DNA from 4 places in the Shinella sp. OV683 genome. Region 2 is predicted to be linked to each of the others. Evidence: predicted binding sites of a transcription regulator. Region 2 holds the regulator's gene; each other region holds the start of a gene.
The links. Region 2 encodes LexA, which represses DNA repair genes until DNA is damaged. Its sites were predicted from a motif close to TGTTCNNNNTGTGTTCNG; they were not measured.
Positions count from the first base shown of each region.

Region 1: a site for LexA is predicted at 837-854, ahead of uvrA (excinuclease ABC subunit UvrA). Genes of this name have one in related genera too.
Region 3: a site for LexA is predicted at 1,922-1,939, ahead of ACXHRN_RS22510 (YifB family Mg chelatase-like AAA ATPase). Genes of this name have one in related genera too.
Region 4: a site for LexA is predicted at 1,703-1,720, ahead of ACXHRN_RS08590 (ATP-dependent helicase). Genes of this name have one in related genera too.

Region 1 is NZ_CM173543.1:2,243,872-2,247,435, reverse strand. Features, by position in the region: gene ACXHRN_RS10715 (homocysteine S-methyltransferase family protein) at 1-125, shown strand, start outside; gene ACXHRN_RS10710 (single-stranded DNA-binding protein) at 191-709, opposite strand; gene uvrA (excinuclease ABC subunit UvrA) at 1,017-3,564, shown strand, end outside.
Region 2 is NZ_CM173543.1:2,586,103-2,589,666, reverse strand. Features, by position in the region: gene gmd (GDP-mannose 4,6-dehydratase) at 1-941, opposite strand, end outside; gene lexA (transcriptional repressor LexA) at 1,234-1,956, opposite strand; gene ACXHRN_RS12345 (helix-turn-helix domain-containing protein) at 2,302-2,790, opposite strand; gene ACXHRN_RS12340 (hypothetical protein) at 3,054-3,564, shown strand, end outside.
Region 3 is NZ_CM173543.1:4,661,020-4,664,583, reverse strand. Features, by position in the region: gene ACXHRN_RS22515 (VOC family protein) at 1-297, shown strand, start outside; gene ACXHRN_RS22510 (YifB family Mg chelatase-like AAA ATPase) at 308-1,840, opposite strand; gene gshB (glutathione synthase) at 2,039-2,986, opposite strand; gene ACXHRN_RS22500 (tellurite resistance TerB family protein) at 3,159-3,564, shown strand, end outside.
Region 4 is NZ_CM173543.1:1,798,523-1,802,086, reverse strand. Features, by position in the region: gene ACXHRN_RS08590 (ATP-dependent helicase) at 1-1,680, opposite strand, end outside; gene ACXHRN_RS08585 (hypothetical protein) at 1,786-2,016, opposite strand; gene ACXHRN_RS08580 (glucose/quinate/shikimate family membrane-bound PQQ-dependent dehydrogenase) at 2,328-3,564, shown strand, end outside.

The DNA of each region.
Region 1 (3,564 bases), 340 kb from region 2:
GGCGCTATCATGCTCTGCGCAAAGACTATCCCGATATGCGCATTCTTGGCGGTTGCTGCGGGACCGACCATCGGCACATCACCGCGATTTGCGAAGCATGCGCACCAAAGCGTCTCGCCGCATAAACGCAAAGGAGCAGCTCCGGGCAAACCCGGCGCCGCTCCCGATATTTCCATTGCTCAACAAGCGATCAGAACGGAATGTCGTCGTCCATGTCACGCGAGAAGGACGGCGCATTCTGCGGTGCGCGGGCTGCCGGCTGCGAACGGGCCGGCTGGCTCGAGCGGTTGTCGCTGCCGCCGTATCCGGAATCCATATTGTCGTCGTAACCGCCCTGAACGCGGCCGCCGCCTTCACCGCGACCATCGAGCATGGTCAGCGTCGAGTTGAAGCCCTGCAGCACGATTTCAGTGGAGTAGCGCTCGGCGCCGCTCTGGTCCTGCCATTTGCGGGTCTGCAGCGCGCCCTCGATATAGAGCTTGGCGCCCTTCTTGACATATTGCTCGACGACCTTGCACAGGCCCTCGTTGAAGACCACGACAGTGTGCCATTCGGTCTTCTCGCGGCGCTCGCCGGAATTCTTGTCGCGCCACTGTTCCGAGGTGGCGATGCGAAGGTTGGCGATCGGCCGGCCGTCCTGCGTACGCCTGATTTCCGGGTCGGCACCAACATTGCCAATCAGAATAACCTTGTTTACACTGCCCGCCATACCAATATCCTGTTCTCGAAAAGGGACGGTCAACGCCCCGGAGCCATAGTCTCGCCGACTTTACTCGTTTGGTGCGACTATTACGCCCCCGCGGCCGCTGCAATCCACAGATTTCGGGACTTCCATTCGTTCCGTTTTTGTTCTATCCAATCTCGCAAACGATGTCAATCGAGTCGTGACGCTGTGGAAAACCGGAATTTGTGGGAGGCCCCTGACAACCAATGTCAGCATGTCCCGTTATAAGAACCAGATGCCCGTCATAAGAACCAGATGCCCGTCATAAGAACTAGACCATGAAGCAGGCAAGATGAGCGAACTCAAGACCATTTCCATCCGCGGCGCGCGCGAGCACAACCTCAAGGGCATCGACCTCGACCTGCCCCGCAACAGCCTGATCGTCATGACCGGCCTGTCGGGTTCGGGCAAGTCGTCACTTGCCTTCGATACGATCTATGCCGAAGGCCAGCGCCGCTATGTCGAAAGCCTGTCGGCCTATGCGCGGCAGTTCCTGGAAATGATGCAGAAGCCGGATGTCGACCAGATCGACGGCCTGTCACCGGCCATCTCGATCGAGCAGAAGACGACGTCGCGCAATCCGCGTTCGACGGTCGGCACGGTCACCGAAATCTATGACTATATGCGCCTGCTGTTTGCCCGCGTCGGGGTGCCCTATTCGCCTGCGACCGGCCTGCCGATCGAGAGCCAGACCGTCAGCCAGATGGTCGACCGCATCCTCGCCTTCGAGGAAGGTACGCGGCTCTATATCCTCGCGCCGCTGGTTCGCGGCCGCAAGGGCGAGTACAAGAAGGAACTCGCCGAGCTGATGAAGAAGGGTTTTCAGCGCGTCAAGATCGACGGCCAGTTCTACGAGATCGCCGAAGCCCCGGTGCTCGACAAGAAATACAAGCACGATATCGATGTCGTGGTCGACCGCATCGTCGTACGCCCCGATATGGCCAGCCGGCTGGCTGACAGTCTTGAGACCTGCCTGACGCTCGCCGACGGCCTGGCGATCGCCGAGTATGCCGACCGACCGCTGCCGCCGGAAGACACAGCTGAAGGCGGCTCGGCCAACAAATCCGCCAACGAAACCCACGAACGGGTGATGTTCTCGGAAAAATTCGCCTGCCCGGTCTCCGGTTTCACCATTACCGAAATCGAGCCGCGCCTGTTCTCGTTCAACAATCCGTTCGGCGCCTGCCCGTCCTGCGACGGCCTCGGCACCCAGCAGAAGATCGACGCCGACCTGATCGTGCCCGAGCAGCAGCGGACACTGCGCGACGGTGCGATTGCTCCCTGGGCCAAGTCGGTCTCCCCCTATTATAACCAGACGCTGGAAGCACTCGGCAAGGCCTATGGTTTCAAGCTTTCCGCCCGCTGGAACGAGCTGACGGAAGAGGCGCAGGACGCCATTCTCAATGGCACGGGAAGCAAGGAAATCACTTTCCACTACGCCGATGGCGCACGCTCCTACCAGACGACCAAGACCTTCGAGGGCATCATTCCCAACCTCGAGCGGCGCTGGAAGGAAACCGATTCCGCCTGGTCGCGCGAGGACATCGAGCGCTTCATGAGCCAGGCGCCCTGCCCCGTCTGCAATGGCTTCCGCCTGAAGCCCGAAGCGCTGGCCGTCAAGATCGACAAGCTGCATATCGGCCAGGTCTCGCAAATGTCGATCCGTGTCGCCAACACCTGGTTCAACGAACTGCCTGCACATCTCACCAGCAAGCAGAACGAGATTGCCGTTCGCATCCTCAAGGAGATCCGCGACAGGCTGAAATTCCTCAACGATGTCGGCCTCGAATATCTGACGCTGGCGCGCAATTCCGGCACGTTGTCGGGCGGCGAAAGCCAGCGCATCCGGCTGGCCTCGCAGATCGGCTCGGGCCTCACAGGCGTGCTCTATGTGCTCGACGAACCGTCGATCGGCCTGCACCAGCGTGACAATGCCCGCCTGCTTGATACACTCAAGCATCTCCGTGACATCGGCAATACGGTCATCGTCGTCGAACATGACGAGGACGCGATCCTGACCGCCGATTATGTCGTCGATATCGGCCCGGCCGCCGGTATCCATGGCGGCGAGGTAGTGGCTCAGGGCACACCCGCCGACATCATGGCCAATCCGAATTCGCTGACAGGCAAATATCTGTCGGGCGAACTTTCCGTTTCCGTTCCTTCGGAGCGCCGCAAGCCAAAGAAGGGCAAGGAAATCAAGATTTTTGGCGCGCGCGGCAACAATCTGAAGGACGTGACGGCGGCCATTCCGCTCGGTATTTTCACCGCGGTTACCGGCGTTTCCGGTGGTGGCAAGTCCACCTTCCTCATCGAGACGCTTTACAAGGCTGCGGCCCGCCGCGTCATGGGCGCGCGCGAAAATCCGGCCGAACACGACCGGATCGACGGATTCGAGAATATCGACAAGGTCATCGACATCGACCAGTCGCCGATCGGCCGTACGCCGCGCTCCAATCCCGCCACTTATACCGGCGCGTTCACACCGATCCGCGACTGGTTTGCAGGTCTGCCGGAAGCCAAGACACGCGGCTATGCACCCGGCCGCTTTTCCTTCAACGTCAAGGGCGGCCGCTGCGAAGCCTGCCAGGGCGATGGCGTCATCAAGATCGAGATGCACTTCTTGCCGGATGTCTACGTCACCTGCGACGTCTGCCACGGCAAGCGCTACAACCGCGAGACGCTCGACGTCCATTTCAAGGGAAAGTCGATTTCCGACGTGCTCGACATGACGGTCGAGGAAGGCTGCGATTTCTTCGCCGCCGTGCCCGCCGTGCGCGACAAGCTGATCGCGCTCCGCGAAGTCGGGCTCGGCTATATCAAGGTCGGCCAGCAGGCCA
Region 2 (3,564 bases):
AACAGCTCGACTTCAGTCGGACGGAAATAGCGCGGGTCGATCTCGACCACGATCTTGCCGGACAAGATGTCGTAGCCCTTTTCGTCGACGCCTTCGCCGCGCCATTCCAGATTGATGCCGACATCTTCAAACGCCCAGGTGATGAACTGGCGGACCTCGGTGGTTTCGCCGGTCGCCAGCACATAGTCGTCGGGCTTGTCCTGCTGCAGCATCATCCACATGCCGCGGACATATTCGCGGGCATGGCCCCAGTCGCGCTTGGCATCGATGTTGCCGACATAGAGCTTTTCCTGCTTGCCGAGACGAATGGCAGCGGCAGCACGGGTGATCTTGCGGGTCACGAAAGTCTCGCCGCGCAGTGGGCTCTCATGGTTGAAGAGAATGCCGTTGGAGGCATGCAGGCCATAGGCTTCGCGGTAGTTGACCGTGATCCAGTAGGAGTAGAGCTTGGCGGCTGCATAGGGCGAGCGCGGATAAAACGGCGTCGTTTCCTTCTGCGGCACTTCCTGCACCAGGCCATAAAGCTCCGACGTCGAGGCCTGGTAGAAACGGGTCTTCTTCTCTAGCTTCAGGATTCGGATGGCTTCCAGCAGGCGCAACGTGCCGATGCCGTCGGCATTGGCAGTGTATTCCGGCGTCTCGAACGAGACGCGCACATGGCTCTGGGCGGCAAGATTGTAGATCTCGTCGGGCTGCGCTTCCTGAACGATGCGGATCAGGTTGGTGGAATCCGTCATGTCGCCGTAATGGAGGATGAAACGCTGGTCCTCTTCATGCGGGTCCTGGTAGATGTTTTCGATGCGGCTCGTGTTGAACGAGGAGGAGCGGCGCTTGATGCCATGGACGATATAGCCCTTGCTCAGCAGCAATTCTGCGAGATAGGCCCCATCCTGACCGGTGATGCCGGTAACCAGCGCTACTTTCTTATTGTTTTTGCTCAATAGAGTCTCCTGTCACACGCAATTGGATTGGGCAAGCCATCCATACCGCCTACCGCGCTAAGTGCGGAATCAGGCGGTAAAATGTCAAATCTCAAGGAAACCGCAGCCACACAGGCGAAAGTACAAATGCTTTCGCCATGATCCGCAATAATCTTCTGAAAAATTGAAAAGCCCCATGCGAATTTCCTTATCCGAGACGGGGAAATTTCGCAATCGCTGCAGCGTGCAAAGGTAAATGCGCAATATTACTCTCGCCGCCGCGTAATGGACGGCGAGGGACGCGCGTCACTGCTTAGTGATAGCGGCGGATCAGGCCGACAAGCTTGCCCTGGATCTTGACGCGATCGGGCCCGAAGATACGGGTCTCGTAAGCCGGGTTGGCGGCCTCGAGCGCGATCGATGCGCCCTTGCGACGGAAGCGCTTGAGCGTTGCTTCCTCGTCGTCGACGAGCGCCACGACGATGTCGCCGGGGCTGGCACTGGAGCCGTTCTTGATGATCACCGTGTCGCCGTCGAGAATGCCGGCCTCGATCATCGAGTCGCCCTTGACCTCGAGCGCGTAATGCTCACCGCCGCCGATCATGCCAGCGGGAACCGCGATGTCATGGGTGTTGTTCTGGATCGCCGAGATCGGCACGCCGGCGGCGATCCGCCCCATGACGGGAATGGACACCGAGTCGGAGCGATCGTCATTGGCGGGCGGCTTGGCAGCGACCGGCGCCGCCTGCGGCTTGCCGAGCGAACCTTCGATGACGCTTGGGGAGAAGCCGCGCTGTTGCGGCTTGATGCTCGCCGAATAGGCTTCCGGCAGCTTGATGACTTCCAACGCGCGCGCCCTATTTGGGAGGCGGCGGATGAAGCCGCGCTCCTCGAGCGCGGTGATAAGCCGGTGAATACCGGACTTCGAGGCGAGGTCGAGCGCATCCTTCATTTCGTCGAAGGAAGGCGGCACGCCGGACTCCTTCATCCGTTCGTGGATGAACAGGAGTAGCTCTTGTTGCTTTCTCGTTAGCATCGCAGCCCTCTCAGAATCGCGAAACAAATCTGGAACAAACACTATCTGTTCCATTTATGTTCTGCAAGGGCTTTAGATAAGGTTAATGATGATGGGGCGTTGTGTTGGAGGCGCGAAAGCTATTTGGGAATGGCTGTCAGAGCTATTCTGGAATGAAAATCCCTAGCGACGTCTGATTTTAAAGGGTTTTCCGGCAAAAAATAGGGTTGCCAATCGCGGCATTTGCCAACCTCAATTTTTCCATTCCAGCATAGCGATGAAGTGTTTGATTCCATTTCGTTTATTGGACAACCCAGTGCCGGAATAAATTGTAAACGTCAGTGATTGGTAAACCTATTGGTAAACCTAGCTTCTAAGCGCCTTACCGACGTCGATGAAAAACCACGCCACTTCAATTAGCTTGTCGTCATCGAGCCCTCCCCAAAGTCGCTGGATTATCTCGGCCTCGGAAGCTCCGTGCGACGCTTCGTCTCTAATATGGGAAAGTAGCCCTTCTTCAAGATCATTGAATTGTATACCCAACTTGGCAAAGTCGTGTGGTGCCAATGGCTGTGCGTAGGTCGAAGCCAGGCGGGCAAAGATTCTTGAGAGGCACGCATATAAGATCGCTTTCTCGCGTTGCACATGACCGAGCTGTTCCCACTCGTCGGCCGCAAATTCGGGGCCGGCCAGTTGTGCGATCTTTGTCCGAGCCTTGTTTGGCACAGCGCCACGTCGCCGCCAGTTCGCGATTGCCTGTTTAGAATAGCCAATTCGTGAAGCCAGTTCTTCATCCGTCTGGATGAGGAGCGCGGCTTTTAGACGTTCGATGAAAACCCGAACATGCTCATCCATTTTCTATTTGACACTCACGAAAAATGAAGTCATAGACTTCACTATGAAGTCTGAGACAACAAAACAAATAATTGCATCGCCCGGCTGCCATCTTTTTGCCGTGGTACGTGCTGGCTTTATCGCCCAAGGCACTTCACTCAGCAAGTGGTGTTCGCAAAACGGCATTTGTCGCGTGTGGGCATCCGATGTCCTTAAGGGAAAGCGAAATGGCCCAAGCGCGAAAAGACTGAGACTTCGTCTGATGAAGGAAGCGGGAGCTTTCAATGGCTAACTTCGTGGATGTCGACATACTCAGCCATGTTTCGGGTATCAGCAGACAGGCGGTTTGGAAGGCACTCAAGAATGGTAGTTGGTATGGCGCGGCGCTTGAAGTCCGGACCGCCTTCGGTCGGGGCGGCAACTCCGGCAAGCAATATCAGGTGAAGGTTTCGAGCCTTCCGGCGCATATTCAAGAGCGTTTAAAGGCCCTTCAGACCACCGATGAAGCCGTTTCAAAACTTCGTTTCGGTGATGCTGCGCAACTTGAGCGCAACTGGAAATACGATCTGATCAGCCGCGCCCTTGAACAGCCGAAGGGCAGTTCGGGCCGCAAGGCTGAGATCGACCGCCACCATGGACGCATCGTGCATGACTGGACAGGTCAGCCCACAAAGCTCTCCAAGTCCACACTTTATAAATGGATGCAGGATTTTGAGCTTTATGGGGTCCACGGTCTGACCAGCAAAATTCGGAAGGACAAGGGCGAAAAGAAGGTCTTCATAAGCCGCGCCTGGA
Region 3 (3,564 bases), 2.1 Mb from region 2:
ATCCGCCCTGGAGAGCCAGACCAGGCGATAGGTTACGGCGTTCCGGGCGGCGGCGATAAACTGGCGATCAAACATCGGCCGGACAGCGGTCGGCCGCCGGGTCTTGGCTTTCATCTCGCGCTTGCGGCCCCGAGCCGACTGGCTGTTGCGGGCTTTCACAGCGCGGCGCTGGCGCATGGCGGCGCCGACAATGGTGGCCCCGGTCCTCGCCCGGATTATGGCCCGAACTACTATGCTGCCTTCGTCGTCGACCCGGACGGCCATCATCTCGAAGCAGTCTACAATTCCGCCGATTAGTCGCGCTGCCTCACGCCGCAGTCATCAACCGGTCGCCGGCAATGCGGTAGGAGATTGCCTCCGCCAGATGGATGCGCCCAACCGTTCCCACACCATCGAGATCGGCCAGCGTCCGGGCCACCTTCAAGATACGATGATAGCCGCGCGCCGAAAACTTCATCCTTTCCGCAGCATCGCGCAGCAATTGCAGGCCGCCGGCATCGGCCTCGGCGATCTTCTCGATCAATGCGGTCGAGCAACGGGCGTTGCAGGTAATGCCGGGAAGCCCGGCCGCAATGAAGCGGTCGCGTTGTAGTTCACGCGCTCGCGCCACGCGGGCCGCCACGACCCCGCTTTTTTCGGCCGCCATCGGCCGTATCAGGTCGGATGCCGAGACCGACGGCACGTCGATGCGGATATCGATGCGATCGAGCAGTGGCCCGGAAATCCGCCCCTGATAGTCGCTCGCGCAACGCGGACCCCGTGCACAGGAGTGGCCTGGCTCGCCGGCCATCCCGCAACGGCATGGATTCATGGCGGCGATCAACTGGATGTCAGCGGGATAGGTCACGTGGTGATTGGCGCGTGCGATGATGCACTCGCCGGTTTCCAGGGGCTGGCGAAGCGCATCCAGCGTCTGTGGATTGAACTCCGGCAGCTCGTCGAGAAACAGGATGCCCTTGTGCGAGAGCGATGCTTCGCCCGGCTTGGCGCGCAAGCCACCGCCGATCATCGCCGCCATGGTCGCCGAATGGTGCGGCGCGCGGAACGGTCGCCGATCCGACAATTTGCCGCCCGAAAGCTGGCCGGCGATCGAATGGATCATCGACACTTCGAGCAGTTCGGCCGCCGATAGCGGCGGCAGGATGGACGGCAGCCGCTGCGCCAGCATCGATTTTCCGGATCCAGGCGGCCCGATCATCAGCAGGTTATGGCCGCCCGCCGCGGCCACTTCCAGCGCCCGCTTGGCGCTTTCCTGACCGCGGATGTCGACGAGATCGGGCAGGTTTGCCGGGTTCTGTCGTATCGCCGGCTCCGGACGCAACAACACCTGCGTGCCACGGAAATGGTTGGCGAGCCCGATCAGGCTACGTGGCGCCAGAATATCGATGTCGGCGCCGGCCCAGGCCGCCTCCGGCCCGCTGTCATGCGGGCAGATCAGCCCCTTTCCCATTGCATTGGCGGCGATTGCAGCCGGCAGGGCGCCGGAAACGGCCGCGATGGTGCCATCGAGATTGAGCTCGCCGATAACCAGGAATTCCTGCAAGGTGTCGGCCGGAATGGCGCCCAGTGCTGCCATCAGCGCAAGCGCGATCGGCAGGTCGAAGTGACTGCCTTCCTTGGGCAAATCAGCAGGCGCAAGATTGACGGTAACTTTTTTGGGCGGCAGTGCCAACCCGGAGGCATGCAAGGCGGCCTGCACCCGCTCGCGGCTTTCCGCAACGGCCTTGTCCGGAAGCCCGACGATCTGCATGCCGACTTTCCCAGGCGCAATCATCACCTGCACATCGACGGGCAACCCATCTATGCCCTGGAATGCAACCGTGCCGACCCGCGCCACCATGCCCACGCCCCCGAAGCCCTGCGCCTTTTCATTGAAACACTCGTTTCTGGCGCTGTACGGTTGTTAACTAAGCATGGAAATAGGAATAAAACAAGAACAATTAACGAACGAAAATCGCCGCAAAAGTGTAATCTGGTTGCGCTTGGTTGTGGTCGATAGAACAAAGCTGATCGGACCGGGAACGCTCCGGGCAGCGCCTCAGGCGCGCTTCTTCTCGACGGCATCCCAGAACAGTGCAGCGATGTCGGCGCCGCCGAATTTCCGCACTTCGCGGATGCCGGTCGGCGACGTCACGTTGATTTCGGTCATGTAGTCGCCGATCACATCGATGCCGACGAGGATGAAGCCGCGCTCGCGTAGCGCCGGCCCGATGCGGGCGCAGATTTCCTTTTCGCGGGCCGTCAGCTCAGTGTGCTCGGCGCGACCGCCGACATGCATGTTGGAGCGGGAATCGGTTTCGGATGGCACGCGATTGATCGCTCCGACCGGCTCGCCGTCGATGAGGATGATGCGCTTGTCGCCCCTGCGCACGTCAGGCAGATATTCCTGGGCTATGAAAGGTTCGACGAACATCTCGCCGAACATTTCCAGCAGCGAGGAGAAGTTGCGGTCGTCGCGCGACGAATGAAAGACGCCGGCGCCGCCATTGCCGTAGAGCGGCTTGAGGATGATATCGCCCATTTCGGCTCGGAAGCGGGCGATCTCCGAGACGTCGCGGGTGATCAGCGTCTTCGGCATCAGGTCGGCAAATTCGGTGACGAAGATCTTTTCCGGCGAATTGCGCACCCAGGCGGGGTCGTTGACCACCAGCGTCTTCGGATGCAGCCGTTCGAGCAGATGCGTCGAGGTGATGTAGCCCATGTGGAAGGGCGGGTCCTGGCGAAGCAGGATGACGTCCATGGACTGCAGGTCTATGCGTTCCGGCTCACCGAGCGTAAAGTGGTCGCCCTTGGTGTCACGCAGTGTCATCGGTTCGACGGAGGCGTAGACCTTGCCGTCGCGCATCGACAGCCGATCGGGCGTGTAGTGAAAAAGGTTATAGCCGCGCTGTTGCGCCTCCAGGCTCATGGCAAAGGTCGAATCGCCTGAAATGTTGATGGATTTCACATGATCCATCTGCACGGCGACGTTCTTGATCCCAGCCATTCCTAGCGCTCCTGTTGGCTCAAAGTCCGCATGATGTAGGACGGCTTCCGCATCGTGGCAAGCCCGGAACTCTTTGCTGGCGATGCGGATCGAGAAATCTCGGCTCCGGCTTGATTTATCAGTCCTGTCGCTCTAACTCAGGCGAAACAATCTCTGGTGAGGACATATCCGGATGGCAAAGAAAGTCACGGCACAGGCGGCTCTTATCTATGTGATGGTGATGGTTGCCGCAGCCGACGGCCATATGCCGGATACGGAGCTGCAGCGTATCGGACGGCTTGTCCGCTTCCTGCCGGTGTTCCAGGGTTTTGATCCGGAAGAGATCATTACCACGGCTCGCGATATCCAGGCGATCGTTGCCGGACCCGAGGGCCTCGAGATCGCGCTCGAGACCATCCGTGATGCCCTGCCACAGCGGCTTTATGAGACGGCCTATGCGCTTGCCGTCGAAGTGGCCACCGCCGACCTCTGGCTTGACAACACCGAGGTCCGTTTCCTGCAGTTGCTGCGCGCCCGGCTCGATATCGACAAGCTGACGGCGGCTGCCATCGAACGCAGCGCCATTGCCCGTTTCCGCA
Region 4 (3,564 bases), 790 kb from region 2:
TTCATCAAGCAGCGGCACACCGGGCTGGTCGCTGGTCGCGTCCGGCGGATCAAGCGTCAGCTCAGTCAGGAAGCGTTCGCGGCTCTGATAGCCCGAGGCGATCTGCTCAAGCTGCAAAAGGTCAGCCTTGCGCATGTCGGCATCCTCGTGGATGCGGTCGAGATGCGGCTCGTACCACAGCCGTGCCTGCTCGATCTCCTGCGGCCAGCCGGCGCTCCGCCTATGCAGGCCTTCGAGCAGGTCGACCAGCGTATTCCAATGCTCGCTGGCCTTGGGCGGCACCGCCATTTCGGCGAGCTCCATCAGCGGATTGGGCGCCACCAGCATCGTATCGAGGACCTTTGCGGCGGTCTGCGGCCCGATGCCGGGTAAAAGCTGCATCAGCCGGAAACCGGCCACCTTGTCGCGCGGGTTCTGGGCAAACCGCAGGATGGCGAGCAGATCCTTGACATGGGCACTGTCGAGGAACTTCAGTCCGCCGAATTTCACGAACGGAATGTTGCGGCGCGTGAGCTCGATTTCGAGTGCTGCGCTGTGATGCGAGGCACGGAACAGCACCGCCTGTTGCTTGAGCGTCTCGCCGCGCTCGCGGTTTTCGAGCACCGTCTCGACGATGAATCGTCCCTGCTCGCCTTCATCGCGCACAGTCACCAGTCGGGGACGCTCGCTGGCTTCGCGATCGGTCCAGAGGTTCTTGGTGAAGCGCTCGCGCGCCAGCTCGATAACGCCATTGGCGGCAGCCAGGATCGGCGCCGTCGAACGGTAGTTGCGATCGAGCGTGATAATATCGGCGCGTGGCTCGAATATGCCGGGAAAATCGAGGATGTTGCGCACCGTGGCCGCACGAAAGGAATAGATCGACTGCGCATCGTCTCCGACCACTGTCAGGCCGCGCCCATCGGGCTTGAGGGCGCTCAAGATCGAGCTCTGCAGACGGTTGGTGTCCTGATACTCATCGACGAGGATGTAGTCGAAGCGCGTCGCCATCTCCTCGGCGATTGCCTTCTCGCTCGCGGCCTGCGCCCAATAGAGTAGCAGGTCGTCGTAGTCGAGCACGTTTTGCGCCTGCTTGGCGTCGACATAGCCGGCAAACAGTTCGCGCAATTGCGCTTGCCAGTTCTGGCACCAGGGAAAGGCTGTTTTCAGCACATATTCCAGCGGCTGTTCCGAATTGACGACCCGGGAATAGATCGAGAGGCACGTCGCCTTGGTGGGAAAGCGGCTCTCCATCTTGGAAAAGCCGAGCTCATGGCGAACCAGATTGAGGAGATCGGCGCTGTCCTCGCGGTCATGGATGGTGAAGTCCGGGTTGAGGCCGATCTCGTAGGCGTAGTCGCGCAGCATCCGCGCGCCCACACCGTGAAACGTGCCGCTCCAGGCCAGTGCATCGGTGATCGCTCCGCCACCTGTGCCCAACACCTTGGTGCAAATCCGCTCGACACGCCGGGCCATTTCTGATGCGGCACGCCGCGAAAAGGTCATCAGCAGGATGCGGCGCGGATCGGCGCCATTGACGATGAGATGGGCGACCTTATGGGCGAGCGTATTGGTCTTGCCCGAACCGGCACCGGCAATGATGAGCAGCGGACCGGCCACGGCCTCACCCCTGACGTCTCCACAGCCGTGCTCGACAGCACGCCGTTGCGCATCATTCAGCTTTTCAAGATAGGCCGCCGCCATGCCACTCCAAATCCGCAGTCCCCGGAACAGAATATGAACGTACGGGATTCGCTGCGACTTGGAAAGCCGGCAGCAATTGCCGTGCAAACGTGGTGCAACCTGATATCAGCAGTCCGGCCGTATCACCCTGACGATCCCGACAAGATGCAAGCGACCGTCGTCGGAGCGCACGAACAGCAGCAGGGGCCTGGCCTCGTTGCCGTTTGAACACACGCCTTCGACGGGTTGCTCCGGCATGCTGGCTGGATGGATGGCGGGGCTTTCAGCTTCTGCGGGCTGGACGGAGGCGGACGCACTCGATGTCCAGAGAAGCATGATCATCAATAGCTTGCGCATTCGGTACCTCCAAGGCGCTCCCTCAGTCGTACCCCCGCGTCATCAAAACGGTACTCACCGCATCTAGGTTCCATCCATACGCGAGAATGACGACGCATTACGCTGTGTCGTCTCTTGGAACCAAAGCGATCTTGCCGCGTTGTTTTCGCAATTACTTTTCTGATTGCGAGGGTGTAGGTTGCACGCATCAAACCGCTGGTCGCAACTCGACTTGTCGCCACTCGGGGTAAACCACGACTGCGTCATCGCAGGATTCACGAACCATTTTTCAAGCCGGATGCGGCAATGCCCGTCCAACAGGGGAAATTCTCATGATCCTTATCATCGTGACGGCCCTGATATCGGCAGCGATCGGTGCATCGCTGCTGGTCGGTGGAGCCGAACTCGTGTCGCTCGGCGGCAGCTATTTCTATTTCATCGCCGGTGTCGTCTTCATCCTCTCGGCCCTGCTATTGCTTTTCAGGCGGCGCGAAACGCTCTGGGTCTATGGCCTGTTCGTCCTGGGCTCGTTGGGCTGGGCGGTCTGGGAAATCGGTTTCGACTGGTGGCAGCTCGGCCCGCGCGGCGGTATCATCGTGCTGTTCGGTCTGTGGCTGCTGACGCCGTGGGTCCGACGCCGGCTTGGTCGCAGGTTTCAGCGCGAAGCCGGAGCCAGGGCGCCCCTTTGGCCGCTTGGCCTGCCCACGCTGATTGCGCTTTGCATCGCCATCTTCTCGATATTCCAGCATCCGCATGACATGGCGGGGACGCTGCCCGATGCGCCGGCCGCCAACGCCGCCGACGTCGCAAGCAACGTGCCGCCGGGCGAATGGCATCACTATGGCCGCACGCTGCTCGGGCAACGATATTCGCCGCTCGACCAGATCACCACGGAAAACGTCAAGGACCTCGCGCAGGTCTGGCAATACCAGACGGGTGACGTCAAGGGCCCGGACGATATCGGGGAAACGACCTATCAGGTGACCCCGCTCAAGGTTGGCAACACGCTCTATCTCTGCACGCCCCACAGTTGGGCGATCGCGCTCGATGCGACGACCGGCAAGCAGAAATGGAAGTATGATCCTAAGGTCGGCCTCAACCCGAACCGTCAGCACCAGACCTGCCGCGGCGTCTCTTACTATGCGGACGCGGCAGCGCCGGACAACTCGCCCTGTAAGACGCGCGTCTACCTGCCGACGTCGGATGCGCGGCTGATCGCGCTCGACGCCGAAAAGGGTGAAGTCTGCAAGACATTCGCGCAGGAAGGCGTGCTGCATCTCGAAACGGGCATGCTCTACAATCCGGCCGGCTATTACTATTCGACGTCGCCTCCGGCCATCGTCGCGGACAAGATCATCATCGGCGGGGCAGTCAACGACAATTACTCCACCAAGGAACAATCCGGTGTCATCCGCGCCTTCGACGTTCATACGGGCGCGCTGATCTGGAACTGGGATTCCGGCAATCCCGATGTCACCACGCCGTTGCCAGCAGGGCAGACATATACGGTGAACTCACCCAATAGCTGGTCGGTCTTCAGCGTCGACGAGGGTCTCGGCCTCGTCTACA